DNA from 4 places in the Priestia sp. YIM B13491 genome. Region 4 is predicted to be linked to each of the others. Evidence: riboswitches for the same ligand, from Rfam matches in the RefSeq annotation. Region 4 holds a riboswitch; each other region holds the start of a gene.
The links. Region 4 has a riboswitch for cobalamin ahead of ACFX4E_RS00075 (ribonucleoside-diphosphate reductase subunit alpha). Riboswitches for the same ligand answer to the same signal wherever they lie in the genome.
Positions count from the first base shown of each region.

Region 1: another riboswitch for cobalamin. It lies ahead of ACFX4E_RS11660 (cobyric acid synthase); the one in region 4 lies ahead of ACFX4E_RS00075 (ribonucleoside-diphosphate reductase subunit alpha).
Region 2: another riboswitch for cobalamin. It lies ahead of ACFX4E_RS21075 ((2Fe-2S) ferredoxin domain-containing protein); the one in region 4 lies ahead of ACFX4E_RS00075 (ribonucleoside-diphosphate reductase subunit alpha).
Region 3: another riboswitch for cobalamin. It lies ahead of ACFX4E_RS15660 (ABC transporter substrate-binding protein); the one in region 4 lies ahead of ACFX4E_RS00075 (ribonucleoside-diphosphate reductase subunit alpha).

Region 1 covers NZ_JBHZOR010000003.1:157,863-165,360, forward strand. Annotated here, with positions in the region: gene ACFX4E_RS11650 (ABC transporter ATP-binding protein) at 1-725, opposite strand, end outside; gene ACFX4E_RS11655 (FecCD family ABC transporter permease) at 722-1,780, opposite strand; gene ACFX4E_RS11660 (cobyric acid synthase) at 1,987-3,513, opposite strand; cobalamin riboswitch at 3,606-3,785, opposite strand; gene ACFX4E_RS11665 (YdcF family protein) at 3,933-4,496, shown strand; gene ACFX4E_RS11670 (APC family permease) at 4,554-6,125, opposite strand; gene ACFX4E_RS11675 (nitroreductase family protein) at 6,551-7,198, opposite strand.
Region 2 covers NZ_JBHZOR010000006.1:124,778-132,275, reverse strand. Annotated here, with positions in the region: gene ACFX4E_RS21090 (cation:dicarboxylate symporter family transporter) at 1-1,191, shown strand, start outside; gene ACFX4E_RS21085 (M42 family metallopeptidase) at 1,299-2,336, shown strand; gene ACFX4E_RS21080 (hypothetical protein) at 2,689-2,847, shown strand; cobalamin riboswitch at 2,995-3,173, shown strand; cobalamin riboswitch at 3,292-3,471, shown strand; gene ACFX4E_RS21075 ((2Fe-2S) ferredoxin domain-containing protein) at 3,574-3,954, shown strand; gene cobJ (precorrin-3B C(17)-methyltransferase) at 3,968-5,590, shown strand; gene ACFX4E_RS21065 (sirohydrochlorin chelatase) at 5,609-6,520, shown strand; gene cobK (precorrin-6A reductase) at 6,517-7,284, shown strand; gene ACFX4E_RS21055 (precorrin-8X methylmutase) at 7,290-7,498, shown strand, end outside.
Region 3 covers NZ_JBHZOR010000004.1:135,410-142,907, reverse strand. Annotated here, with positions in the region: gene cobS (adenosylcobinamide-GDP ribazoletransferase) at 1-453, opposite strand, end outside; gene ACFX4E_RS15680 (bifunctional adenosylcobinamide kinase/adenosylcobinamide-phosphate guanylyltransferase) at 450-1,010, opposite strand; gene cobD (threonine-phosphate decarboxylase CobD) at 1,007-2,086, opposite strand; gene cbiB (adenosylcobinamide-phosphate synthase CbiB) at 2,061-3,047, opposite strand; gene ACFX4E_RS15665 (adenosylcobinamide amidohydrolase) at 3,052-3,660, opposite strand; gene ACFX4E_RS15660 (ABC transporter substrate-binding protein) at 3,749-4,708, opposite strand; cobalamin riboswitch at 4,967-5,099, opposite strand; gene ACFX4E_RS15655 (thioredoxin family protein) at 5,190-5,504, opposite strand; gene ACFX4E_RS15650 (YpjP family protein) at 5,693-6,295, opposite strand; gene ACFX4E_RS15645 (class I SAM-dependent methyltransferase) at 6,679-7,455, opposite strand.
Region 4 covers NZ_JBHZOR010000001.1:15,564-23,061, reverse strand. Annotated here, with positions in the region: gene ACFX4E_RS00100 (hypothetical protein) at 1-235, opposite strand, end outside; gene ACFX4E_RS00095 (DUF2325 domain-containing protein) at 290-571, opposite strand; gene ACFX4E_RS00090 (DUF1540 domain-containing protein) at 779-937, shown strand; gene ACFX4E_RS00085 (hypothetical protein) at 1,004-1,207, shown strand; gene ACFX4E_RS00080 (ribonucleotide-diphosphate reductase subunit beta) at 1,237-2,280, opposite strand; gene ACFX4E_RS00075 (ribonucleoside-diphosphate reductase subunit alpha) at 2,297-4,540, opposite strand; cobalamin riboswitch at 4,674-4,859, opposite strand; gene menC (o-succinylbenzoate synthase) at 5,139-6,242, opposite strand; gene ACFX4E_RS00065 (o-succinylbenzoate--CoA ligase) at 6,246-7,498, opposite strand, start outside.

The sequences.
Region 1 (7,498 bases), on a different contig from region 4:
AAATCAACGCCATATACTCTTTTTAACGTAGCTGCATCCTGAAAAATGGCATCCATCCCGGTTTCTTCTACTCTTCCATCTTTCAGTAACACGGCATTATCTGCAAACAGCGAGGCGATGTTGAGATCATGCAAGATGGCCAGGACCGTTAAGCTCATTTCCTGCTGTAAAGTTTTTAACAGCTGAAGCAGTTCCATTGTATGTTTTACATCTAAGTGATTCGTTGGTTCATCAAGAAGTAAGTAGTCAGGTTCTTGGGCTAGTGCTTTAGCCAGTAAAACCCGCTGTTTTTCTCCACCGCTTAACGATTGAAAAGTATGATTTCTATAGTGCCAGACGTTTGTTAATTTCATCACACTTTCCACCACTTCTTCATCCTGTGCTGATACAGTGCTAAACAATCCTTTTGCCTGATAAGGGTAACGTCCAAGTGAAACAATTTCTTGAACCGTAAATTCTAGCCCAATTTGATTTTCTTGCGTCATGACTGCAACTTTTTGCGCCAGTTGTTTTGGTGAATAAGCCTTCACTGACTTTCCTTCCACCTTCACTTCTCCTGATTGAATGGTTAATACATTCATAATTAAGCGAATAAGCGTTGTTTTCCCGCTTCCATTTGGTCCTAGTAAAGCGACAAAAGAACCTTTGTCTACGGTGAACGTGATGTCACGAACGGTCGGCTGCTGCTTATCGTATCCTCCTGTCACATTATATAGTTCAATCATGATATTCCTCTCTTCCGCATACGTTCTTTTACAAGGAGCAGGGTAAAAATCGGCGAACCAATTAAGGCGGTTACGACTCCAATAGGCAGTTCACGAGGTTCTAATATCGTTCGTGCCAATAAATCTGCTAAAACCAAATAACTTCCTCCAATTAAAATAGAAAGCGGCAGTACATGCTTATGATTAGCTCCCGCTACGAGACGCACTACGTGGGGGATAACTAAGCCAACAAATCCAATTGCCCCAGATACTGATACCGCAGCTCCTGTTAATACGGATGCACCTATTAAAATCATTCTTTTTTTCTTCTTTACGTCTATTCCCATAAACTGAGCGGATTGATCGCCAAATGCTAAGCCGTTCAGCTCTTTTACATGTAACAACAGCATAATTGTACCGATCAAAAAGAACGGCCCTAAAATTTGAATATGAGACCATCCTCTCATTGATACGCTTCCCATTAGCCAATATAAAACCTGCCTTACATCTTCTTCGGGAGAAAGAGCCACAATTAATGAAATAAGTGCGCTCATAAAGGATGATAAAATAATCCCCGCTAAGATGATGGTTTCATTGGCCAAATTGCCGCTTGCGAGTTTCGTAATACCAAAAACTAAAAGAAGAGTAATAAAACCAGATACAATGCCGACTACAGGCAGCGTGAAGATAGACAAACCAAAAATACTCCAATGAAAATAAATTGCCATGACAGAGCCAAGGGTTGCACCTGAGGAAACCCCGATCGTATAAGGATCAGCAAGCGAGTTTCTTAATAGCCCTTGAAAGGCAGCCCCTGCTATTGAAAGCGAAGCTCCTACTAAAAATGCCACCAGTACTCTTGGAAAACGAATTTGCCAAATGATTAAATCCATGTTTTCCGGACCGTGATATAAGGATAGCCCGGTAAGGTGACCAAGAATAATTTTGATTGTATCTCCTACGGTTAACGAAACTGTACCAATAAATACGGCCATAATTACCGAAGTACATACAATAAATAAACTGACTATGTATAAAATAGATGCTTTGTTTAAAAAAATACGTTTAAAAATCAATACGTTCAGCTCCTCTAGGAAACGAGGCGTGATGTTTTACATTACATTAACCATTCATTTTCCTGTCCATAAACCATGCTTCCACCATGCATTAAGTTGGAAACAATCATCTTTTCTTTGTTACGAGTGCTAGACTGTTGAACTTAGGCAACATAGAATAGCGTACTAAAGTTCTCGGTAAAAAAACAAGCGAAAGCCTCTACAAGCTATACTTTTTGTGTTTGCTCCGGGCTTTTATAGTTGTCTATTAACTCATATAGCTTTTCCATATCTACGGCTTCTCTCACATATGCTGCTGCTTTTGAAAAAGACTCCTCTTTTTGCAGGCGACTGTTGAATGTGTCCGTAATAGGCGGCAATTTTTTATGTTTGCGAATTTGATTAAGCAAAGCTCTGCGCAAAGAATCGTTATGAAACACATCATGAACATACGTGCCAATAACGTTGTCTTTAACCGTTCCTTCTTTTTCATGCTCTACCACTGCAAAAGCTTTCGTGGTGCTCTTAGAAACTGTCTTTCCCATATGAATTTCGTAGCCTTCAATCAAAACTCTTTCATTTTCTAACTGGACATACCCAGAAACTCTTTCTGTTTTTTTGCTGGTTGTCATAACGGTTTCCACTGGAAGCAAGCCCAGCCCTTTAATGGATTCAATCCGAGATTCTACTGCATCAGGGTCTGTAATTGTCTCCCCTAGCATTTGATATCCTCCGCAGATGCCAATGACGTGAACGTTCGTTGTGTTCAAGACTTGATTAATGGCTAGAGCCAGGCCGCTTTCTTGTAAAAACTGAGCATCTTCAATCGTATTTTTGCTTCCTGGCAAAACAATTAAATCAGGCGTACCTAATTGCGACGGCTTGGTTACAAGCCTCACGTGACAGTCTTCTTCTAAGCTTAAAGGATCGATGTCTGTAAAATTTGAGATGCGCGGGTACGAGATGACCGCAATATCAATTTCTTTTAACGGATTCACAAGCGTTGAGTAATTTCTAAGTGATAACGAATCTTCCGCATCAATTTCCACGTTGTTCATATAAGGAATAACTCCTAGCACCGGAACACCCGTGTATTCTTCAAACCACTTTAACCCTGGTTTTAAAAGTTCTAAATCTCCTCGAAATTTGTTAATTAACACCCCGATAACTCTAGACTTGTGTTCATCTGGAAGCAATTGAAGGGTACCGACTAGGCTCGCGAAAACGCCACCTTTATCAATATCTCCTACTAACACAACAGGCGCTTCTGCTATTTTTGCAACGCGCATATTTACGAGTTCCCGATCGTTCAAATTGACTTCAGCAGGACTTCCAGCGCCTTCAATCACAATTCGATCATAATGATTGGCAAGCTCTTTATAAGCTTCCGTGATAACGTTCAAACCTTCATTAAAAAATTCTTGCCGATACTGAAAAGCAAACATATTACGTAGCGGTTTTCCATGAACAACTATTTGAGATTCATGATCACGAGTTGGTTTAATTAAAATAGGGTTCATATTGGTTGTTGCTTCTACTCCAGCCGCTTCTGCTTGAATTCCTTGCGCTCTGCCAATTTCTTTTCCATCCATTGTAATGTATGAATTAAGCGCCATATTTTGCGATTTAAACGGTGCAGTTTGATAGCCGTCTTCTTTAAAAATACGGCAAAATGCTGTAGCAATCATGCTTTTTCCAGCGTCTGAGTGCGTTCCTTGAATCATAAGCGGTTTTCCTTTTTTCACTTTTTCCACTCCCTACCACATAAAAAAACCTTAACTGTAAAAGTCAAGGTTTGGTCATGCGCTCATTAACACATTGTCTTGACTTATTTCTCCCACCGAAAAATAAGGGGTTTTTAAAAGCAGGTCTCCTGGCTTATGCTTCATTTTACTTCTGCACCCTTCCTAGTTTGACTAGTGGGTCTTTGCAGGTTCATCCACATTTACAGTAGCGGGGGCTGCACCGGATTTACACCGATTTCCCTATTATCCTCCTTAGAGGCACTTTTAAAATTATTTATTCTTTATTGTAACGAATTTTATAACCATTCACAATAACGATTTTCTTCTATTATTATATATTACTGTGTTTATACTTATTTGGGTCTCGTATGCTATAATAACAATTATTTTCCAAACATCTTATGGAATAGCTAGGAAGGTGCTCACAGTTGAAGAAAAAAATCATTTATGTCTTTATCAGCGTGTTTGTTCTTTATATAGCAATCATATCTTTTTGTATGTATCAAACTGCTCACAAGTCTGTTCCACAAAACGCGGATTATGTGCTCGTTTTAGGTTCTAAAGTAGATGGTGATCAAATGTCTCCTAGTTTAAAAGAACGAGTAAAGACGGCTTTATCTTATTTACAAGCAAATCAACAGACAAAAGTTATCGTAACGGGCGGAAAAGGATCTGATGAAGAAATTTCTGAAGCAGAAGCAGCCTATCGTTTTCTGCGAAAAGAAGGAATTAAAAAGAATCGAATTATAAAAGAAGATCAGTCAACTTCTACTTTTGAGAATTTCACTTTTACTAAACAGAAAGTTGATATTCAACACAAAAAAGTCGTGCTTGTTAGCAGTGATTTTCATTTATTTCGCGCCTCTATTATTGCCAAACGTCAAGGCTTTGACGTTTATCCTTTAGGTGCAAAAACACCAAATTCAATTAAACTTCAAGCCTACTTTCGTGAGTATGCTGCTATTTTAAAAACATGGCTGTTTGATAAATAAATAGAGTAAGTACTCTACAAATAAAAAACACGGCATGAATTCATGCCGTGTTTTTTATTAATCATCTGTATCGATAACTGCTTTTGGTAAACCTGTGTATTTCGCCCAGTAGAAAATACCGAGTGAAACAAGAGCAATTAAAATTAAGTCAAGCGGGTTGCTTAGCACACCTTGTCCTCCACCAAATGAACCTAGATAAGAGATAACAAGCATAATAATATAATAAGCAACTAGCCACCAAGCAGATTTAAGCTGCTGTGCAAATTTTACAACGTCAGTTGGTACGTATCTCTTAAACGCTACGTAGATAACAACCATTAGAAGCTGTGATCCTAGCAGCCAAGAAATTGTCGTCCACCCTGACCAATATACGATGTATGAACAGAAAATAAATGAAACAGGAGCAATAACGCTCATGCCTTTTAATTTAAAAGGTTTTTTAAGGTCTTTTGCATTTACTCTGAATGCAGCAGCTGAAATTGGCGCAATCGCATAAGACAGAATAAGTGCCACTGAACATACGTTTACTAACGCTTCCCAAGAAGGAAATGGCAGTGTCCAGAATACGGACATTCCAAATGATAGCCATAGTGACGCACGTGGAATTCCTGTTTTCTTATCTACTTTTGAGAAACGTTTAAATAATGTTCCATTACGAGACCAAGCATAAACTAAACGAGAAGTTGTATTCATGAAGATGTTCCCGTTACCGCCTGGTGATAAAATAGCATCAAAAATAACAAGCGTTACTAACCAGCCAAGGCCTAAAATAAGTGCAATATCTTTAAATGGTAAAGAGAATTGCTCTTGAATTGTTCCCCATCCTCCTGATAGCATATCAGCCGGGATGTTACCAATGAACAATACTTGCAGTGCTGTGTAAATAATCGCTGAAAGTACAATACAGATAATGAGCGCGATTGGAATATTACGCTGCGGGTTTTTAACTTCACTGGCTACAGAAACAATAGGGTGAAGTCCTAGGTAAGCAAACATAACGCCACCTGTTGAAATGGCTGCTTGAATACCATTAAAACCAAACGGAGTAAAATCGCCAGTTGTAAAGTTAGCTGATTTAAAGTGATAAGCTAACACGACGATAATTGTAAGAGGAACCGCATATTTAAACACAGATATAATAACATTTGACTTAGCAAATGCTTTTACACTTACGTAGTTAATGATAAAAAATAGCGTTAATAACGCGAACTGAAATAACCAGCCGACTGTAGTAGGCGATTCAGAACCATGTTTAGTTAGACCAGGAAGCCAAAACGCAACATACTGACGTACAGCCGTTACCTCGATGGCAATCAAACTTGTGTAAGCAATAATGGTAATGAATGAAATTAAGTAACCCACTAAATGACCATGTGAGTAAACCGGATAACGGATAATTCCACCGGTACGCGGCAGCGCTGCTCCAAGTTCAGCATACACTAAACCGATAAGTAAAATGATGACTCCGCCAATCAGCCACGAAAAACTTCCGGCTGGACCAGCCTTTGACGCTACGTTACTAACCGCAAATAACCAGGCGGAACCAAAAATAGCCCCCATCCCAATTAACGTTAGGTCAAGTAACGATATTGATTTTTTAAACTTTCCTTGATTTCCTTGATCAGACATAATATCCTCCTTTAAAATTTCCACTCCACACATCTACGCCCTTGCGTCCGATATGGGATTCTTTACATCATCCTCCTCTTACTAAGACCTCACAAGTGGATATGTTAACAAATATTCTCTAAAAAACCAAGTTAAAAACTTTATTTTTTTGTAAAACATCGTTGAATTGCTTATGTATAGCGCATAAATTCCACAGAAGATTTGAGGACTACTCCTCCTATTTAACCGCATTTTTCTTAGGTTAAACATAAAAGAATATTCAAACTATTTACCGAAAAAAAGAGGCTGAGACATAACGAAATCAACCGCTAGAAGCAGTTACATACGCAACACCTAGGCTTGCCATACCAATAAAAAAATCCGAACGATTCATCGTTCGGATTTTGCTTCAACTAAAATAATTTTGTCCGTACCTCTTTTTTTGCTTATTTAAATACTTTTACACGTTCAGTTAGCGGTTGAAATTCTTTTTCTCCCGCAGGTGACACAGGATTACCAAATGGCATTTGGGCAATTAATTTCCATGAGCTTGGAATATGCCAAGCTGCTTTTACTTCATCGTCAATCAATGGATTGTAATGCTGTAAAGTTGCTCCTAGGCCTTCGAGCTCAAGAGCTGTCCAGATCACATGTTGCAGCATGCCTGATGATTGGTTAGACCAAACCGGGAAATTTTCGCTGTAAGATGCAAACTGCTTTTGCAGCCCTTCAACTACTTCTTGATCTTCAAAGAAAAGAACTGTTCCATAGCCGCTTCCGAATAAGTTCATTTTTTGATCCGTATCTGAAAAATTTTCAGCTGGAACAATTTTACGAAGCGTTTCTCTCGTAATATTCCACACTTTATCATGCTGTTCGCCAAATAAAACGACTACGCGTGCGCTTTGGGAATTAAATGCTGAAGGAGTATGTTTCACCGCAAAGTTAATAATTTCTTCAATTTTTTCTTCTGACATTTTTACATTTTTATCAATTGCATAAATAGAACGTCGGTTTTTAATTGCTTCATAAAAATCTTTTCCAACCTGTTGTTGATCACTTGATTTATCAAATAATTTATCTAAAAAACCCATTTTCCACACTCCTAATTGTTTGTTTTTTTTAAGCTTAAATTGCATGTTTATACCCTTCCCCCTGATAAAAGGAGATAAACAAGATATAATGAATTCTTATATCTCTAATTCGAGATATTAAACTAAAAAAATATTAATTGAAATTTAATTACTTTATGTAACTTACTTTACAATGATTATTATTACCTGTCAACAGAAAAATTATTTTTTTTTGTTGATCATCAAAAGAGGTTGAGACATAACGAAATGAATCCAATCTAAAATAAACAAATGGGATATATGAGCTGAACCGCTTTTGAT
Region 2 (7,498 bases), on a different contig from region 4:
GATACAGCCATTTCTATTTTACAGCCGATTGGAGACATATTTATTCATTTAATTAAGATGATTGTCGTACCGATTGTGATTTCAGCATTAATCGTAGCGGTCGCAGGAGTAGGCGATATCAAAAAATTAGGTAAGCTTGGCGGAAAAACAATTCTTTATTTTGAAATTGTTACAACCATTGCTATTGTAGTGGGGATTATTGCCGCGAACTTATTTCACCCTGGTGCAGGGGTTGATATGGGACATATTGAAAAAAGCGATATTTCTCAATATGAGGCAACGGCAAAAACGTCTGAAAGTACAGGGATTGCTCAAGAGCTTCTTCATATTGTTCCGACAAACGTCTTTCAATCGGTAGCAGAAGGCGATCTTTTACCAATCATTTTATTTTCCGTACTGTTTGGTGTAGGCGTAGCTTCGATTGGAGAGAGAGGAAAACCTGTTTTAGCCTTTTTTGAAGGCGTCTTGGATGCAATGTTTTGGGTAACTAATTTGGTGATGAAGTTTGCTCCAGTAGGTGTATTTGCACTTATTGGTGTTAATATTATAAAGTTTGGTGTCGGATCACTTATTCCATTAGGAAAATTAGTGTTCGCCGTTTACTTCACCATGATTTTCTTTGTGCTTGTGGTTCTTGGAATTATTGCTAAAATGGCTGGAACAAGCATGTTTACGCTGATAAAAGTGTTAAAAGACGAGCTGCTTCTTGCTTTTACAACGGCAAGTTCAGAAGCCGTTTTACCGTCTCTTATCAAAAAGATGGAAGACTTCGGCTGTTCTAAATCGGTTACATCGTTTGTTATTCCAACGGGCTACACGTTTAATTTAGATGGTTCAACCATTTATCAGGCGCTGGCATCGCTGTTTATTGCTCAAATGTACGGCATCGACCTTTCCATTATGGACCAAATTCAGCTCCTTCTTGTGCTAATGTTAACCTCAAAAGGAATGGCTGGTGTACCAGGGGCATCGTTTGTAGTTGTACTTGCTACACTTGAATCTATGGGCTTCCCTCTTGAAGGCATGGCATTTATTGCAGGAATTGACCGCATTCTTGATATGATGCGTACCACAGTTAACGTAGTAGGAAATGCTTTAGCTGCTATTGTAATGTCCAAGTCTGAAGGCGAGTTTGATAAGCAAAAATCATTAAATTACACAAATGAATTAAAGAAATCAAACATAGCTTAAAACAAAAAAGCTGGGCAGATGCCCGGCTTTTTTGTTTGGAGCTGCCTGTTATCTTTTTTGAAACATATGGTAAAATAAAAGAAATGAGAGACAAAGGAAGTGTCATAATGACGGAAACTGTTCAGTTAATTAAAAAGCTTGTTTCGATTCCCAGTCCTTCTGGAAATACAGAAAAGGTAATTTCATTTGTCGAAGACTATGTAAAAGAGCTAAATATTCAAACGTATCGCAATCGAAAAGGGGGCTTAGTCGCTACTATTCCCGGTAAAGATACAGATCACCACCGCATGCTGACGGCTCATGTCGATACATTAGGTGCTATGGTAAAAGAAATCAAACCGAGTGGACGTCTGAAAATCGACCTGATTGGAGGGTTTCGCTACAATTCTATTGAAGGAGAATATTGTGAAATTGAAACTTCATCAGGAGAAGTATTTAAAGGAACCATCCTTATGCATCAAACATCTGTTCATGTGTATAAAGATGCAGGGAAAGCTGAGCGGAATCAAGAAAATATAGAAATTCGATTGGATGAAAAAGTACATAGCGCAGAAGATGTTCGCAGTCTTGGAATTGAAGTCGGCGACTTTGTTTCGTTTGATCCTCGTGTAGAAATAACAAAAAGCGGTTTTATTAAATCTCGTCATCTCGATGATAAAGCAAGCGTAGCTTTATTGCTTCAGCTCATGAAAATAATTCAAGAAGAACAGATCGAACTGCCATACACTACGCATTTTCTCATTTCAAATAATGAAGAAATTGGATACGGAGGAAATTCGAACATTACGCCTCAAACAGTAGAATACTTAGCGGTTGATATGGGTGCTATGGGAGATGGACAATCTACTGATGAATACACCGTGTCTATTTGTGTAAAAGATTCAAGCGGCCCATATCATTACGGTTTGAGAAAGCATTTAGTGGAGCTAGCTAAGCAGCATGATATTCAGTACAAATTAGATATTTATCCGTTTTACGGATCAGATGCTTCTGCTGCTATTCGTGCCGGACACGATATCGTACACGGCTTGATTGGTCCAGGAATTGATTCTTCTCATGCGTTTGAGAGAACGCATCAAGATTCATTGAATCATACGTATAAGCTTCTCTATTACTATGTTCAGTCGAACATGATTCTGCTTTAAGAAAGGGATATTTAATTAGTGTATTTTTATGCAAAGGAAAGAACAGAACGGGATTGTGATGTCTGTTCTTTCCTTTCTTAAAAAAGAAGCCGGCTGTCTGGCTTCTTTTTTTTTATAAATACTATATATTTTTTTACTGGTGAATCAACAGTTGGTTAAAAAAGCACCTTTTTAAAAAGGTACAATACTGCTTAAACCTTTTGTACATTTTGTTCATTTACAGAAGTTAAAATGTTTTTAAATTTTTAAAAGTTTCTTGTGACAAGTTTTGTAGAATGGGTTTTCAAAAGGAAATGGTTTCGTCATAATGTGGATATAGCGATCACTACAATAATCGGAGGCGAATCTTTTCATGTGGGTACTGACGGTATATGCTGGAAAAGAAATGAAAATGTTTGAATTTGAAACTGAAAAGCAGGCGAGAGAAGCTTTTGCCAAAACAAATGGCTGTAAAGTTCTTTCAGAAGTCGTGTATTATAATGATCCTCATTTAACATTGGTAGCTATATAAGTAGAAAAACAAGAGCTGATTTTTTGCTCTTGTTTTTTTATGGCTCTTTATATCCTATAAAAAGAATAGAGTTGAAATAAAAAAAAATGTACGCTATGATATGGTAGTTACTTCTATTATTCTGATAGTTTAAAAGGTTCATATATATCAAACAGCAACAGTAAAGATGCCAAGAAGGCTTAATAGGGAAACTGGTGAAAGACCAGTACTGCCCCCGCAACTGTAAGTGTGGACGAACGAGTATAACCACTGTGGAAAAATCACGGGAAGGTTCTCAAGTAGAATGATACACAAGTCAGGAGACCTGTCTTTATTGTGAAGTTTCTATTTCTCCGGGGAGCGGGAAGGGAAACGTTGGCTTAAAGTGGCATTCGTGTACACTCTTATTCTGACGTTTTACCCGCTCGCATATTAGCGAAGCGGGTTTTTCTCGTATCGCAAAACTACATATCGTGCAAAAAAGGTGCGCAATGTCCACATTGCGTTAAATGGGAAGTCTGGTGTGAAGCCAGCGCGGTACCCGCCACTGTGAAGATGAGCTGATTGCATATGCCACTGTATTCGGGAAGGCGCAATCAAGTGATGAATCGAAGTCAGGAAACCAGCCTTTTTCTAATGCGAAGCTTACCCTACGGGATATAGGTGGAAGTGCAAAAACTTAGTTTGAATTTTTCTGCGCCTCTATCATTGATAGAGGCGCTTTTTTTAGTAAAGGAGCGAATGAGTGTGACGACGTGGAACTTAAATGGAACAAAACATCACGTATTGATTTGTAATGGAAGCAGCTGTATGAGAAAAGGTGGAGAAGAAGCCACGCAAGCTATTCGAAATAAAGTGACAGAACTGGATTTGGATGAAACGGTTCATACAACGCGTACACGTTGTAACGGACGATGCAAAGATGCTCCTGTAGCTATCGTCTATCCTTCAGGAGATTGGTACAAGCAGGTCACTGAAACCGTGGCTCATCGGATTGTCGAAGAACATTTAGCAGGAGGCTGCAGTATAAAGGAATCGCTTATTTATGAATATGATCAAAATGGTTTCGTTTCTCCGGAAAACAGTGACTCCATAGAAGGAATTGACAAAGTAAAAAGTAACGCATAAAGGAGGAGCTAGCATGAAAGGTAAACTTTTAGTTATTGGATTTGGGCCGGGAAGCTTTGAACATATTACACAGCGAGCAAGAGAAGCCATTCAAGAAAGTGATATGATCATCGGTTACAAAACCTATGTGGAATTAATTCAAGGACTGTTAACGAATCAGCAAATTATTAGTACGGGAATGACCGAAGAAGTAAGCCGTGCACAGGAAGCTGTAAAGCAAGCTGAAGCAGGAAAAACCGTAGCTGTCATTTCGAGCGGAGATGCGGGAGTATACGGAATGGCAGGCCTTGTGTATGAAGTGTTGATTGAAAAAGGCTGGAAAAAAGAAACGGGCGTAGAGCTGGAAGTAATTCCTGGCATTTCGGCTATCAATTCATGCGCATCTCTCCTTGGAGCGCCCGTGATGCACGATGCTTGTACAATTAGTTTAAGTGACCACCTTACGCCTTGGGAGCTAATCGAAAAAAGAATTGAAGCAGCTGCACAAGCAGATTTTGTAGTGGCTTTTTACAACCCAAAGAGCGGAAGACGAACAAGACAAATTGTTGAAGCGCAAAGAATTCTATTAAAGTATCGTTCCCCTGATACGCCTGTTGGTCTTGTGAAAAGCGCTTATCGTGACCGTGAAGAAGTCGTAATGACCAACTTAAAAGACATGTTAAATCATGAAATTGGCATGCTGACTACCGTTGTTGTCGGAAATTCATCTACGTTCTTTTACGACGATTTAATGATTACACCGCGCGGATATCAGCGAAAATATACCCTCAACCAAACGGAGCAGCCGCTAAGACCGCATCAGCGACTTCGAAAAGAAGCAGAACCATGGGCTCTCGATCAAGAAGAGACTGTAAAGCAAACAGCTTCGACTATTGAAGCAATTCAGACCAAAACAGAAGAAACAGCAACTTCACGAGCTCTTGCAGAAGAAGCGCTTCAAGCAATTTTAGGTGAACCTACTTCTGCGGTCGTACGTCAGCCAGTACAGTCTATTTTCGAAGTGGCGGTTAGTCCAGGACTTGCCAATAAGAAATTCACGCCTGTTCAAATGACAACACTAGCAGAAGTTGTTGGTGAAAAAGGTACGATGGAGTATACACCTGACCATCAAATCAAACTGCAAATCCCAACGGCTCAGCCAGATGTGATTATTAAAAAGCTCCAAGCAGCTTCCTTTTTACTATCTCCGGTCGGAGATGTGTTCACAATTAAAGCGTGTGATTTTTGTGACGGAGAAAAAAGCGATGCTATTCCACATACGGAAGAATTACAAAAACGCCTCGGGGGAATGGACATGCCAAAAGAGCTGAAGCTTGGTATTAATGGATGCGGTATGGCTTGCTATGGCGCTGTTCAAGAAGATATCGGCATTGTCTATAGAAAAGGTGCGTTTGATTTATTTTTAGGAGCTAAAACGGTTGGACGCAATGCGCATTCAGGTCAAATTGTGGCGGAAGGTATAGCGCCTGACGACATTGTTGAAATAGTGGAGAACATTGTCCATGAATATAAAGAAAAAGGTCATCCTAATGAGCGGTTTCATAAATTCTTTAAGCGTGTGAAGAACGTTTATGGATTCGACTATCAAGATATAACACCAAAAATAAAAGTAGAACCAGCTCCGTGTGGAGATTAAAAAATGGGAGGGCATTATATGAAATCAGTTTTATTTGTCGGTCATGGAAGCAGAGATCCTGAAGGGAACGATCAAATTCGCGAATTTATTTCGACTATGAAGCATGATTGGGACGCATCTATTTTAGTAGAAACGTGTTTTCTAGAATTTGAACGCCCAAATGTAAGTCAAGGCATTGATACATGTGTGGCAAAAGGAGCACAAGATGTAGTTGTAATTCCAATTATGCTCTTGCCTGCGGGCCACTCTAAAATACATATTCCGGCGGCTATAGATGAAGCTAAGGAAAAATATCCACACGTAAACTTCGTATACGGACGTCCCATTGGCGTTCATGAAGAAGTCCTTGAAATTTTAAAAACGAGATTACAAGAATCAGGAGAGAATTTAGAAACTCCAGCTGAAGACACGGCTGTTATCGTCTTAGGGCGAGGAGGAAGTGATCCTGATGCAAACAGTGATTTATATAAAATTACGCGCCTTCTTTGGGAAAAAACAAACTATAAAATCGTTGAAACTTCTTTTATGGGCGTAACTGCTCCGCTGATTGATGAAGGGGTAGAGCGATGTTTAAAACTAGGCGCTAAAAAAGTGGTTATTCTCCCGTATTTCTTATTTACAGGAGTACTAATTAAGCGTTTGGAAGAAATGGTGACGCAGTATAAAATGCAGCATGAAAACATTGAGTTTAAGCTCGCCGGCTATTTCGGTTTTCACCCAAAACTGCAGACAATTTTAAAAGAACGTGCTGAAGAAGGATTAGAAGGTGAAGTGAAAATGAACTGCGATACGTGTCAATATCGCCTCGGCATTATGGAGCATATTGATCACCATCATCATCACGATCATGACCATGATCACGGACACCATCACCACGATCACCATCATGACCACGACCACCATGAAGATAAGGTCGGCGGGCTAAAATGATTTTATTGTTAGCCGGAACTAGCGATGCACGTGCATTAGCCGTGCAAGTGAAAAAAGCAGGTCATGAGGTTACGGCAACGGTTGTAACCGAAAACGCAGCTATCGAATTACAGCGTGCAGAAGTGAAAGTGAAAATTGGACGTCTCACAAAAGAAGATATGATGGATTTTGTAAACGAACATCGTGTAAAAGCTATTGTGGATGCAAGTCATCCCTTTGCGGAAGAAGCGTCTAAAAATGCTATCGGCGCAGCTGCTGAAACAGCGATTCCTTACATACGCTATGAGCGGGCTTCGCAGGCTTTTACCTATGATAATATGACAATGGTTTCTACGTATGAAGAAGCAGCAGAAGTAGCAGCTGTGAAAAAAGGAGTTATTATGCTCACAACAGGCAGCAAAACGCTGCAGGTTTTTACAGAAAAGCTGCTTCCTCTTTCAGATGTACGGCTTGTTGCTCGTATGCTTCCAAGGCTGGATAATATGGAAAAGTGCCAGCAATTGGGATTCCCGCAAAAAAATATTATTGCTATTCAAGGGCCGTTTACAAAAGAGTTTGATCGAGCGCTGTATAAGCAATACGGAGTGACGGTCATGGTCACAAAAGAAAGCGGAAAAGTTGGATCTGTGGATGAAAAAGTGGAAGCAGCTAAAGAGTTAGGCTTAGATATTATTATGATTGGGCGACCGAAAATTGAGTATGGAACCGTGTATTCCACTTTTGAAGAAGTGGTTCATGCTTTAGTAAACCAAAATAGGAGTTGATTGAGATGGATTTTCGTACAGAATTTAAACCGTTAACTGTTCAGCCTCAGCAAATAGAAGGAAAAAGTTTTGAGATGATTACAGAAGAGCTTGGGCCTCATCCGTTTACAGACGAACAGTACCCAATTGTTCAGCGCGTAATTCATGCGTCTGCAGACTTTGAACTTGGGCGCAGCATGCTGTTTCATCCAGATGCGATTCAAGCAGGAATTAA
Region 3 (7,498 bases), on a different contig from region 4:
TGGAAGTGTAAAGACTACTAAACATGCCCAAATTGATAAAGAAGAAAGAGACGCTAATTCATAGATCGCACTAAAACGCAGCAGAAGCAGAACCATAAGAGAAAGAATAGCAAAAGACCCAACGTGCGGATCACTTAAAATCTGCAGTTTTTTTTCCTTTGACTGATGAGAAAAATACGCATCGCTTACGTCCATCCAGCCGTCTAAATGAAGACCGCCCGTTAAGATAAGCGGTAAAAGCAAAACTAAAATACTACCAACAATCGTAGTGATAGGTGAAGACTGAAGCAGCTGTAAAAAGCTATAAAACATCAAGCCTAGTAACATACCAATCCACGGCAGCACAAAAAGTGAGCGTGCCGTTCTTTTTTCAGTCCATTGAACGGTTTTAGCCAGTGGTAAGATCGTAAAAAACTGGAGAGAAATTCGTAGTATGGCTATCCATTCTTTCATATATCTACACATTCCTTTCCTTTTTTAAAACGATAGATTCCCGCTTCTGCACAAATAGCCACATCTGCTTTTTCTACAATATACTGATGTAATTTCCCTAACATCTTCATATAACTATATGTGGGCTCTTCTAATACGCCCGCTTCAAATAGTTCATTAGATACTAGCACAACCGTCTGAGACTGCGCAAACAGCTTATCGAGCGTTTCTGTCATATGACGAAAAACCGCTTGTTTCCCTTCTTTTGTTTGCCACCTTTTTTCTGTTAAAAAAAGCTCATTGGCAAGCCAGTTCGTGACACAATCCAAAAGTATAGCATCATCACTTTGAAGATTCGGCAGAATTTTTTGTAAATCTACAGACTGTTCGATCGTTATCCAAGGCGTGTTCGCTACTTGGCGTTCTGTTTGATGAAGCTGGATGCGTTTTTGCATTTCCTTATCTGTTTGCCTGCTTGTGGCAATATAAACAGCGCGCTTTGTACAAAAAGTTTGAACCATATTCTCCGCTGCACGTGATTTTCCGCTTCGAACGCCTCCGCTAATAAAGATGATCATATTTCATCAAGTCCTTGTTTGATTACGTTAAGTAAATAGTCATTTTCTTCTTTCGTTTTCACAGCCAAACGGATATAGCGGCCATTTAAAAATGGGAAGTTTTCAGTATGACGAGCTACCACGCCATGGCTTGCTAAATAGACAAGCCATTCGCGCGTTTTAATAGAAGACGGAACACTGCAAAGATAATAGTTTGTCTGAGAAGGAGAAACCAAAAGCCCCCATTCTTTTAGTTGACTCAAGATCCGTTCCCGTTCTTGTTTAATATAATGTACGGTTTCTTTTACAAAATCTTTTTCATCCACACATATCATGCCTACTTGCTGCGACAATCCATTTACACTCCAAGGAGGCTGCTTTTTAGACATCTTGCTGATGATTTTTTCATTTGCCAAAATATAGCCAAGACGAAGCCCGGCAATATTAAACATCTTTGTCATGGAACGCACAACAATGATATGTTCATAATCCAGAATAAGAGAATCAAATGAAGGCTGATATTCGACAAAATCAATAAATGCCTCATCAATCATTAAGTATGTACCATGATGAGCAGCAGCTTTTACTACTTTCATCCATTCCTCATGACTATACATAACGCCCGTTGGATTATTTGGATGGCAAATCCACAGTACTTTTATGTCCGGAAGAATGCTCATAATCAACTCTATATCCCAGCTCCAGCCATTTTCTTCAGCTAAAGGAATGTATGTCACTTCACATCCATAAGCTTTACTTGCCTGTTCATATTCAACGAAAGTCGGCTGTACAATCCCTGCTTTCTCTCCTGAAAATAACGAAGCAATAAGGAAAAACGCTTCAGCGGCACCATTTGTAGGCAACACTTGAGCAGCTGAAACATGATGATGAGCTGCAAGTTTATTTTTCAGCTTCGTTACTTGAGGATCAGGATAACTAAACGCTGCATCCTTGAATTCGTTCCACTTTTCGTGAAGCACAAGGGGAGCCCCTAAAGGATTTGTGTTCACGCTAAAGTCTTTTATATGCGACAAATTCTCGGCCCCTATTGCTTTTAAAAAGACAGTAGGATTAGCTCCATGTGTAGGTAATAGCACTAATAACTCCTCCTAACAAAAAATATAATAACCACGTAGCATAGACCGTCCTTTTCATAATGAAAACAGCTTGTTCAATATGACCGGCTTGCAGGGGAATGAGTGGTTCACCCATTTTTGCACGATTAGATTCTATGCCTTTATATGTATTAAGTCCGCCGAGTTGAATACCTAACAGAGCCGCCACTGCGCTTTCCCCGTATCCGCTATTTGGACTTGGATGCTTCTTAGCATCACGCTTAATCAAACTCGTTACATGCCCAAGAGAATACTGGCTTTTTGCTACATTAACAGCCGTCATCACCACTGCAGTTAACCGACTTGGAATATAGTTTAATACGTCATCGGTTTTTGCACTAAAGTAGCCGAACAGAAAGTAGCGGTCATTTTTGTACCCAACCATCGAATCACATGTGTTAATAGCCCGGTAAAAAAATGCTAGGGCTCCTCCTCCTATAAATGCATAAAAAAGCGGAGCTGTAATACCATCACTTGTATTTTCAGCCACGGTCTCTACCGTCGCTCTGGCAATTTCTCCTTCTGACAAACGATCTGTATCTCGTCCCACAATCATGCTTACTTCATATCTAGCTTTCTCCATATCTCCTAGCTGAAGCGGCTTTTGTACCTTATAGGCAGCTTCGCTTAAAGAACGAGTGGATATAGTAGTCGCAATCATTACGCCCTCTACTAAAACACCTGCTATAAAATGAACTCCGTACAAAGCATGGAGGAACAAAAAGGGAACAACTCCTGCGAGCACAGCCATACTTATCACAAGAAGCAATCCTTTGAATCGTTTTCCTGCACCTGTATTTAATCTGGAATCCATCCAATAAATCCATTTGCCAAACCAGCGAACGGGATGCGGCCAATTTTCGGGGTCACCTATAATTCGGTCAATTAGTAAAGCAATCGTCATGGCCGTCATGTGTGCAATTATCGCTTGTGTAATACTCATTTCTTCACCTCTTTCCCTTAAGTCCCTGCTCTAAGCTTATTTTCACCAGCTTGGCTACCGCTTGCCCTAAAGCGGTCATAGAGCCTGCATATTCATATAATGCTCCTTGCTGAGACGCTGCAACTGAGATGCTGTCCGTAGATGTTCCCGTAGCAATCGTCTTTGTAGCCGGATCTATGACACCCAGCTGTGACAGCGTTTTTGTTTTGGCTTCTGTGGCCGCGATAAAAAGCTGTAAAAACGCAGCATCCGTAAGCGTACCTTCCACGAAAAAAAACATATTAATTGTACCGGGAGAGGAATAGAACGGGACAGCTTCATCAGCTGTAATATCTACTGCATTTCCTACTCCAGCCGTTATCACGGAAGCTACTCTTACTCCGTAGCCTTCATAACAGTAAACCGCTCTTTCTTTTAACCAAACGGCTGTCATCAACCCTACGATTTGCTCATGGCGCACATTTTCTTTCATCAAATATTGCTCATACTCCAAAGAAGGAGTATCTGAATAATAGTCTTTGTGAACAAATCGATTGTAAAAGGTGTCCGTTTCCGTAATGCCTGTTCCTAAAACCCCTGAGCTGTATGTTTTATAAGAAGTCTCGGTTTTCATGATTAAAAGCTCAGGCCGTTCTTCAATTTTAAGATGTGAAAAGGGACCAATCCCCTTTTCAATTCGAACTGGAATATGGTCCCTCTTCTTATTTATTGTACACCTCAGGGTATACTGCTTTTGCTAAGTCCTCTAAGCCATCTACAATACGAGGTCCTAAGCGATTGATTTTGTTTTGATCAACCTTCTCGATGTTACCCTCTTTTACAGCAGTCATGCTGCTCCAAGCGGGACGCTTCATAATCTCATTTTTGTCTGCATCATACGTTGCGATAATAACGTCAGGGTTTAACTTAACAACTTGCTCTTCAGAAAACTTAACCCAACCCTTTTCACTAGCTGCTACGTTATCCGCACCGATCATAGTAAGCATTTCGTTCATGAACGTACCTTTTCCTGTTGTATAAATCTCAGGAGCTCCTGATACCTCTATCCATACTTTTTTACGATCTTCTTTTGAAATCGTTTTTGCTTTTTTCTCAATTGAAGCTACTTTTTCTTTCATGTCTTTAATTGTTTGATTAGCTTCTTTTGTTTTACCTGTTAATTTACCGATTTGCGTAATAGAATCATAAACCGTATCAAACGTTGTTGAATCTTTTACAACAAATACCGGAATACCCGCACTTTCAATTTGTTTAAATACTTCATCCGAAACGCCCATACTTGAAGCGTGTGCCAGCACTAAATCAGGATTTAAAGCAATAACTTTTTCCGCATTAACGTTCATATCTCCTACCTGCGCTTTTTTCTTTACGCTTTTAGGATAATCATCGTTGCTTGTAACACCGACTAATTCTTTTTCAAGGCCAAGGGCATATACAATCTCCGTATTACTTGGCATTAAGGAAACAATTTTCTTAGGCTGTTTTTTCAACGTGATTTCTTTATCACGCGCGTCTTTTACCTTCACTGGAAATGCAGCTTGTGACGTTTGTTCCGTATCTTGCTTCGTTTTTTTATCACTGTTGCTTTGGTTGCCTGCACCGCATGCAGCAAGTACGATGACTAACAGTGCAATAATGGAATACGAAAGCCATTTTTTCATCTAAATACTCCCCCTATATATTGTTCATTGTGAATACGAAACCTCCACGTTAAAGAAAAAGCAAATGATCATGCAAAAAGCAGCGCTATCCCGTTTTTCCGCTTTGACTATGTATACTGCTCGCAGGTAGCTTCAAAATAAAAAAGCTTTACTTTCAATTGAAAGCAAAGCAGGTAACGTCAAGATAAGCAGGAAAAGAATCCGTTCACTATACTTGATATGTATGTTCATTACCCTGCTTCACCCTTCCTCGAAGGTTTCACAGCTAACAATAAGGCAGGTCTCCTGACTTACGCACAGAGCGCTTACAGTGGCGGGACCGCGCTGGTTTTTCACCAGACTTCCCTTTTCACTCAATCTTTAAATTGAGACCTTATTGCTTTACGATTATTCACTTGTCCTAGTATACCCCACTCATGGAAAAATGGAAATAGCCATTCTCACAAAAAAAGCTGCGAGAATGCTCTCGCAGCTTAAGGAATTAAAGAGTTGCTAAAAATTCACGGACCGCTTCAGGCGTTTTAGCATTTGCACTGTGCAAGTGTGCAATTTTTTCACCGTTTTTATATACAAGAAGAGAAGGAATACCCATTACATTGTTTTCAGCAGAAAGTTCTTCAAACTCATCCTTATCAATTTTAAACCATGCTTTATCTGTATTTTCGTCAACGATTTCATCAATGAACATATCCAAACGTTTGCAATCAGGACACCACGTTGTCGTAAAAATCCCAACGCTTAGTGTTTCGTTCTTAATTTGTTCGCGAAATTGTTTTTCTTCCGTAAATTGTTTCATTATGTTACCTCCAACATCTATTCGTTCCTTCTCCCTATTCTATGGTAAGAAGTCTGACTTCATTATAAACGATTTTTTTATCATTGTGCTAATGTTTCAGCTTATTTAGACCATAACGGTTTTAGACGTAAAAAAATGCTAGCTTAAAAAAGCTAACATTTCGAAATCGCAGAATGTTGTGTCTATTATCAGCTAAACCATTTAGGCGGCATGTTTCGGTTCCAATAAATTTTCCCTAAATCATAATGCTTCTGAAAATTATCTGCAGCCGCATGATAGTGAAAATTAAACCAGTATCCATCTTTTGGAGGATTTTCACGCCGTACATGAAATCGTATTAAGTCCTGACCGGTTTCCCGGTCATATACATGGAAAATCTTTTCACCGTAGCCAGCAGCAGGGTGCTCGCTTATCTCGAGATTCTGAATCGACTGTTCACGTTCAGTGCCAATGTCGGTCAGCACTTCTTCAATTTTAGGTAACACTGCTAGACGAAATTCATCTTCAATGACAGGTCCAATTTTTGTTCCGAATTTTTCCACTGACTGTTTTTCAGCTGATTCCATTGCATACGTAACAAATGATGAAACGTCTTCATATTTTGGTTCTTCATATGGCAAATGAATATCTTCTATAACAGCTGTGACAGGAGTTGTTTCTCTTACATACCCTGCTTTATGTTGCTTGTCCGCTTTTGCATCATCAACGTATAAATATTCTGGTGGAGTGACAAGCCCAAATGTAAATACTGTAATAAATACAATTAGCATTCTTTTTATCCATCTAGGCATTCGTATCTTTCCTTTCTCATCTTTTCCCATATGGTCTTTTCATATCGTAAAATTCATTGTTATAACTCACTAGGTATTGTAACATACTTATTAATTTTTTACCTATATTTGCTTATTCATTTATGCTGCCTACGGGCATTCGAAGACTTTTTAGTTAGCACCTTCCTTCTTCTATTTGAGGTTGTCACACCGAGCGGAAACCTATACAAGATATTCCTTTTTTGCTGGATGCTTAAACACAAAAGTATTTTTATGTTCAAAAATATATCATACTTTTATGAACTTTAGATGAAATTCATAAAAAAAACTTCCAAAACTTTTTAATTCCTAAAAGGTTTTGGAAGTCTTTTCAATGATCGGGATTCATTTTACTTTTTTGTTTATTATTGTATATCAATTGTCCCGTAATGAAATTTTGATGTTTTTCGTTTTTGTACGGTAAATCCATGTTCTTCAAAACGACTGCTTTTCCAATGATCTTTTAGCACGATCTTTTGTTTGGCTACTCTTTTTGCTTCTTGTATAGCCATTGGCGTCAGCGTAGTATACAGTGCTATTGCTTTAATACCGTTAATTCCATTCGATTCATCAATTTGCTCTTGAAACATAGGATCAAAGTAGACAACATCAAAAGAATTATCTTCACAACACGCCAAAAACGATTCAAAATTTTGATGAACCACGTTTATACGCTTCATTGCATCGTTCAACTCTTGTACGTCACTTTCCCAATTTAAAAGTCCTTGTTTGACTAAATAAGCTACATAGCGGTTGCCTTCTAGTCCGACAACTTTCCCGCTTTTCCCTACCGCTGCGCTCGCCATCATACTATCCGATGCAAGACCAAGTGTACAGTCAAGCACGCTCATTCCTTTTTCTAAACCAGCAGCTTTAATAAACGGATCACGTTCTCCTCGCAGCCATCTCTTTACTCTAAACATAGCGGAATTTGGATGAAAAAAAATAGGTTCCTCTTCATTTTGGACATGCAATTCTACTCTATTCTTACCGACAACCAGCACGTCTGCAGCTTGAAGATTTTGAAGATCTGCAACGGATTTCTTCTCTCTTACTACAAAAGGTATACTTAAATCAGCGGCTACTTGTTTGGCTTTTACAGTCATCTGTTCATTTGTTCGACCAGCAGTCGTAACAATCACTTTCATAACTCCCCCTACACTGTTTGGCTATTTACATAAAGAA
Region 4 (7,498 bases):
TTAGGCGCCAATATTTTTCAATAAGCTGTAAAACATAGAGGTTTGAGCGATACTCAACTGGCTTGCTATAGTACGTTTTAATGATTTGATGGACAGTTACTTGAACGAGCTGTTTCCAATCTATAGATGTTTTTTTCAAAAGAAGCTGCTGCTGATAAAATTTGTACGGACATCGAATAAATTGTTCGATGTGGTCGTTAGAGAGTGTCTTTATATGCACTTTTATCGGTTCCACCTATGTCTCACCACCCTAATTGAAATTCATTCTCAATAATAAGTAAAAATTAAATCATGAAATCTGCTCAATCACTTTACGAATAGCACTCCATGAATGTTTGACGAAATAAATTGGTTTTTTTTGTTTTTTTGCTTTCTCTTTAATGACTTTTGCCATATTGTGATTAATAAAATCCGTAATAACTAATACAAACCCAATATGTTCGGGTATTTCTCGCTTCACCATATTGCTTTTACGGCCATCTAAATGAATGACTTCATTAAACCCTTCTCCCGCTAAACGATCTGTAATATGCTTTAACCTGTCTCCTCCTACAACCATAACTGATGACATGTTTGTTCCCTCCCAATTAATTATTCATTTAATGATTTGCCAACAACTTGTATCCTTTACTATATACACAGTTTAATTGAGAATGATTCTCTTTGTCAATGTTTAATTGATAAAAATTCTCAATTAAAATGAAAGTCTACCACCTTTCTTATAAGTTAGTTGAATTTTGACCATACTATAGCTATCACATACAAAGGAGGGTTAACGTTGGAACAAAACATTCTTTGTGAAGTAAATAACTGTCACTTTTGGAAAAATGGAAATCACTGCAGCGCAGAAGAAATTTACGTGGTAAGTCATAGCGGAAAACATGCAGCAAGCAGCTATGAAACAGACTGTAAAACGTTCAAGCCAACTGAAGCGTAACCCGCAAAAGGACAGCCTCTGGGTTGTCTTTTTTCTCTCTTCAAGATCATAAAAAAGGAGACTAATATGAAAACTGAACAACTGATTCATTTTTTTAAAGAAGAAGCCATAAAAGCAAATGAACAAACCTTTCCAATCTATGTACAATCGTTTACTCATTTATGGACATATAAATGGGGAACACTTGAAAACATTCCAGAAGAAATTGATGACTTAATTACCACACGTGCGTTAGAACTTGGACTTATTCACTTAAAAAAAGCTGACTAATCAATAAGGAAATTAGTCAGCTTTTGTGTTTATAGATCATCAAATCCATTCGCATCTGATGCTTTTGTATATTGTCTTGATTTCTGTTCAAAGAAATCCGTTTTCCCTAAATCTACCTCTTGATAAGCAATAATCCAACGAAGAGGATTTTCAATCGGTGCTTCTGGGAAAGCAGCTCGACCGAAGCCTAATTGATTACAGCGTTTATTAGCCATGTATTCAATATACTGCTGCAGTTCTTTCATCGTGATGCCGTCGAATTTTTCTCCGATAACAGATTCCGCCCATTCAATTTCAAGACGAGCTGCCTCTTGGAACGTTTCAACTACAAACGTTTCTAGCTCTTCCGTACGATAAGCTGGATTTTCATTTAGTACTTCCTTGAAAATCTTTTCAAATAACCCAACGTGAAGCTGTTCATCACGATTGATATAGTTAATCATCGTAGATGTCGCCACCATCTTTTGATTTCTAGCAAGATTATAGAAGAAAGCAAATCCGCTATAGAAGAAAAGGCCTTCTAAAATAACATCATATACCATAGACTTCAAAAAGTTTTCAACCGTTGCTTCTTCGCTAAATGCTTTATATCCGTTTGTAATAAAGTCATTTCGAGCGCGAAGCTTTTCGTCTGTGCGCCAGTATTCAAATACTTCATCTTGTTTTCCTTTTGGTACAAGACTTGATAAAACATATGAATACGAATGATTATGAACCACTTCTTGCTGCGCTAAAATAATCATTAGAGCATTAATCGAAGAATCGGTTACATAGTCAGCTACTTTGCTAGCATAATCTGATTGAATACTGTCCAGTAGCGCCAGCAAGCCAATAATTTTAAAAAAACTCTCTTGTTCGTCAGCCGTTAACTGAGGGAACTGCTTAATATCTTGACCCATATTAATTTCAAACGGCGTCCAGAAGTTAGCTAGCATACGCTTGTATTTAGGGAACGCCCATGAAAATCGGACGTCATCCCAGTTTAGAATATTTGAGCTCTTGCCGTTGATGATTCCTGTCGAACGGTTCGGAGCTGTTTCGTTCATTAATTCTCGTTTTAACATGCTTGTCATCAATTATTCACTCCTTTTAACTATGACAGCTTTCACATTCTTCAATGACTTCACTTGATGTTGAACGTACGTAGTAGGTCGTTTTTAACTTTTCTTTCCATGCCGTCATATGAAGATCCAGCAGCTCTTTTGCTCGGATATCATTTTGCACATATAAGTTGAATGAAATGGATTGATCAATATGGCGCTGGCGCTTGGCGTTTTGCTTAATGCTCCAGTGCTGATCAATTAAATAAACGGACTTATAATACCAGTTTGTTGCTGGTGATAAATCCGGTGCCGTCACCGGGATTTTATAGTTTTTCTTTTCCTCTGAATAAAACTTACGGAAAATCGGATCAATACTTGCAGTAGAACCCGCGATAATAGATGTTGATGAATTAGGTGCTACAGCCATTAAGTAGCCATTTCTTATCCCATTGTTTTGAACTTCGTTACGCAGTTCACTCCACGCTTCGCTTGTGTATTTACGTGTTTCAAAATAAGCGCCTGACTCAAAATCTGAGCCTTTAAATAATGGATATGCACCTTTTTCTTTAGCTAAGTTCATGCTTGCCTGTACGGTTAAGTAAGCGATTTGCTCATACAATTCATCGCAATATGCTACCGCTTCATCTGTTTCCCATGCTATTTTCTTTAAGGCAAGCAAATGGTTCCAACCAAATGTGCCAAGCCCTACTGCGCGGTACTTTTGGTTTGTTAGTTTTGCTTGAAGTACCGGCAAATCATTTAACTCAATAACGTTATCAAGCATGCGTACTTGAATTGGAATTAAACGTTCAAGCACATCTTCAGTTACGGCTCTCGCTAAGTTGATAGAAGAAAGATTACATACAACAAAATCGCCCGGATTCTTTGTAATAATAATTTTTCCGTCTTCCGTAATTTCCTCTGTTACGACCGTTGTGCTTTGGTTTTGCGTAATTTCTGTACATAAGTTGCTGCAGTAGATCATGCCCTCGTGGCGGTTTTGATTAGCTCGGTTAACCGTATCACGATAGAACATATAAGGCGTCCCCGTTTCAAGCTGCGAAAGCATAATGCGCTTGAAGATTTCAATAGCAGGTACTGTCTCTCTTGAAAGCTGTTCATTATTTACACACTCAGCGTAACGAGTGCGGAACGAACCGCTGCCTTCTTCTTCATCATAAAAATCTTCTAACGAGTAGCCCATCAGCGTACGAACTTCGTGAGGATCGAATAAGTGCCAGTCTTCACGTGCTTCTACTTTTTCCATAAACAAATCTGGCAAACATACGCCAGTGAATAAATCATGCGTGCGCTGGCGTTCGTCACCATTGTTCAACCGCGCGTCTAAGAATGAAAAGATGTCTTTATGCCATACGTCTAAATATACGGCAATAGCCCCTTGTCGTTGACCTAGCTGATCGACACTTACAGCCGTATTATTTAGCTGTTTCATCCATGGAATTGTTCCTGATGATACGCCTTTAAAACCTTTTATATCACTTCCTCGGCTTCTAATATGACCGAGGTAGACACCAATTCCGCCTCCATTTTTACTAAGCGTGGCCAAATCTGTATTGCTATCATAAATACCGCGTAAGCTGTCATCAATCGTATCAATAAAGCAGCTAGATAGCTGTCCGTAGCTCTTTCCTGCGTTTGAAAGCGTTGGTGTGGCAACCGTCATATATAGACTAGAAAGCGCCCAGTACGCTTCTTTTACTAATGCTGTTCGATTTTCTTTCTTTTCTTGAGACATCAGCGTCATAGCAATGATAAGAAAACGTTCTTGCGGTAATTCGTATACGCGCTTATCATGTGATGTCGCTAAATAGCGATCTGCTAATGTCAACAATCCAATGTATGTAAATAAACGATCGCGTTCAGGAATAATGACTGAAGCAATTTCATTAATTTCTTCTTCTGTATATGTTTTTAATAGCTGTTTATTATAAATGCCGATTTTTGTTAGTTCTTGAATAAGCTGATAAAACGAACCGTACTTCTCTTTTTTATCATAACCTCGGTTGTCCGCTGCTTTTCGATATAGTTCGTTTAAGTAGACGTCTGCCGCTACGTACGTCCAATCTGGTTCTTCCATTGAAATACGCTCTAAGGCTGCTAAAATTAGGACGTTTGCAACCTTTTCGTCCGTCATATTTTCCTTTACTGTAACAGTTTGAATAACCTTTTCCTCATACAAAGAAAAATCAAGCTGCGTAAATTCATTTTTTAAACGTTCAATATATGCAGTTAATTCATGTAGAATTGTAGGCTTTAATGTATTCACCATAAATATGGCTCCTCTCTTCACTTCAAAATAAAAAATCGCTCACCGTACCTCGGTGAGCGAATAGAACGAAGATAGAAGAAGACACTAAGTCTTTTCTCAATCCTCGCTCTACCCTCTCACCTCCCGAAGAAGATAAAACGACATAAAAAAGGCAGGTCTCCTGACTTATGCTTCTTTTTACTTTAAGGCCTTCCCATGATGTTTACTCACAGTGGATCTCCTTATTTCATCAGCATTCACAGTTGCGGGGACAGCTTTGGATTTTCACCAAATTCCCTTTTAAGTCTTTTTATCAGACACCTTTTTCACTGGAAAACACAAAATATAGTATTTTATTATCGATTTCAAAACAACATATTGTGTTATGTTATAAACACATTATATAGGACAACTTAGAAAACTATCAACCTATTTTCAAAAATAATTTTGTTTTTTACGATAAAACTCTTCGACTTTTTTCATCAAACTATTCCATCATAACATGTTTTGACACGCTTGATAGAACAATGTGCTCTTTTTAAAAAATTTGTCCTATTTTTCTACTAAACATTGACAACCTCAATAAAAAAAACCGTTTTACATAAAAAACGGTTTTTAATTATTGGTATTCTTTTTCAAATGCTGTGATTGTTTTGATAAAGTTTTTATCGATATCGTATCCTATCCCCGGTTTTCCCTTCACCTTTATTACTCCAGCTTCTACCTCTACTTCGGGCTTAATAATATCTTTTTCCCAATAGCGAGATGACGCAGAAATATCACCTGGTATCGTGAAAGAAGGCAATGTCGCAAGGGCGATGTTATGAGCTCTTGAAATCCCGGCTTCTAACATTCCGCCAACCCAAAGTCTTACACCATACTGGGCGCACAAATCATGAATTTGCTTTGCTACGGACATTCCGCCAACTCGACCGATTTTCACATTGATAATCTTACAGCTTCTTTGTTCAATTGCATGACGTGCATCTTCATAGCTCACAATACTTTCATCTAAGCAAATTGGCGTCTGCATTTGCTTTTGTAACAATCGATGATCAAGGATATCATCAGAACTTAACGGCTGTTCGATCATCATTAAATTCAATTCATCTAGTTTCTTCAATGAATCACTATCGCTTAACGTATAGGCTGAATTGGCATCAGCCATAAGAGGAATGCTTGGAAATTCATCTCGAATTTGTTTCAGTAGCTCATAGTCAGCACCCGGCTTAATTTTCACTTTAAAGCGCTTATAGCCATCTTTCATGTAAGTCTTTATTTGTTCTTTCATTATGGAAATATCATTTAAGCCAACTACCACTCCAGCTTCTACAGCAGACCTTACTCCTCCAATTACTTCAGATAACGGTTTGTTCTGCCGCTTTGCATACAAATCCCATACAGCACAGTCTAAAGCTGCTTTAGCCATGTTATTTCGCTTTAGAGGTTTGAATAACTTTTGAACATCCTCTGGTTTTTGAAGCTGCTGATGAAGAAGCGAGGGAATTAAAAAATCGTCTAACATATGAAAACACGTCTGAATCGTTTCTTCCGTATACCAAGGAGATGAAAAAGCAACTACTTCTCCCCACCCTGTAAATCCTTGTTCATCTTCTACTTCAAGCAAAATCAATTCTCGATCCTGCACTGTACCATAGCTTGTTGAAAAAGGAGAAAGAAGCTTCATGTCAATTTTATAAAGATGTACTTTTTTTATAATCATCGATTAGCTCCCTTTCTGTATGAACGATGATAGCTTCCGGCGTATGATTTTATTAGAAGCCGTTCGCGGCAGCTCCTCTACTCGAACGAAATACTTTGGAAGTTTGTACTTTGCTAAAAATTGTTGAATGTGTAAAGATAATTCTTCATCTGAAACGTCTTCGTTTACAACAACACATGCAGCTGGCACTTGTCCCCATTTTTCGTCAGCTACTCCCGTTACACCGGCCTCTTTAACAGCGGGATGCTTCAACAAAACATTTTCAATTTCAGCTGGATATACATTTTCTCCACCTGAAATAATAAGGTCTGAACGTCTGTCTAACACATATAGAAAGCCTTCTTCATCCACTTTCCCGATGTCTCCTGTATAGAACCAGCCTTGTTGAATTGCTTTTTCAGTAGCTTCAGGTTTATTTAAATATCCTTTTGTAACATTTGGACCTTTAACAATAATTTCTCCTGCTTCGCTGGTCTCATTTCCTTTTTCATCTACAATTTTCATTGCACATGGAAATAATGGTTTACCTGCTGATCCCAGTTTTCGCAAACTATCTTCAGGTGAAAGCGTAACGAACTGTGAAGATGTTTCTGTCATTCCATACGTTTGATAAACAGGAATTTCTTTACTCACACAAGCCTCTAAAATAGTAAGCGGTGCAGGTCCTCCTCCTAAAAGCATGCATCGAAACGTATGCGGATATTTCCGTTCCCCTAACTCATCGAGCATGTTGGACAGCATGGAAGCGACAACCGAAATAATCGTTACCCCTTTGTTTTCAATCGCTTCATTTACTGCTCTTGCTTCAAACCGTTCTTCTAAAATGATTTTCATTCCGTAAAAGACGCTCCGCATTAAAATAGATAAGCCGCTAATATGAAACAAAGGAACCGCTATAAGCCAGCAGTCTTTTTCATTTAACCCTAAATTAAGCGCTGAGCCAACGGAACTCCACCAGTGATTTCCATATGTCTGCAGCACTCCTTTTGGATGACCTGTTGTTCCAGACGTATACATAATGGTGAATGTGTCCTCGAGATTCCACGTTTTTTGAAAACCTGTTTCTGCTTCTGGAGAACTTTTTAAAGCAGGTAAAGTAAGCTGAGTAATGGAACTTTGGAATTCTCTCATTAAAAATGTTTCATCCGCAATAAGCAACGACACGTTTGCATCTGTTAGCTGATAATTAATTTCTTCATTTGTCAAACGCGTGTTGACGAGCAGCAACCGGGCGCCAATATAAGAAACCGCATGTA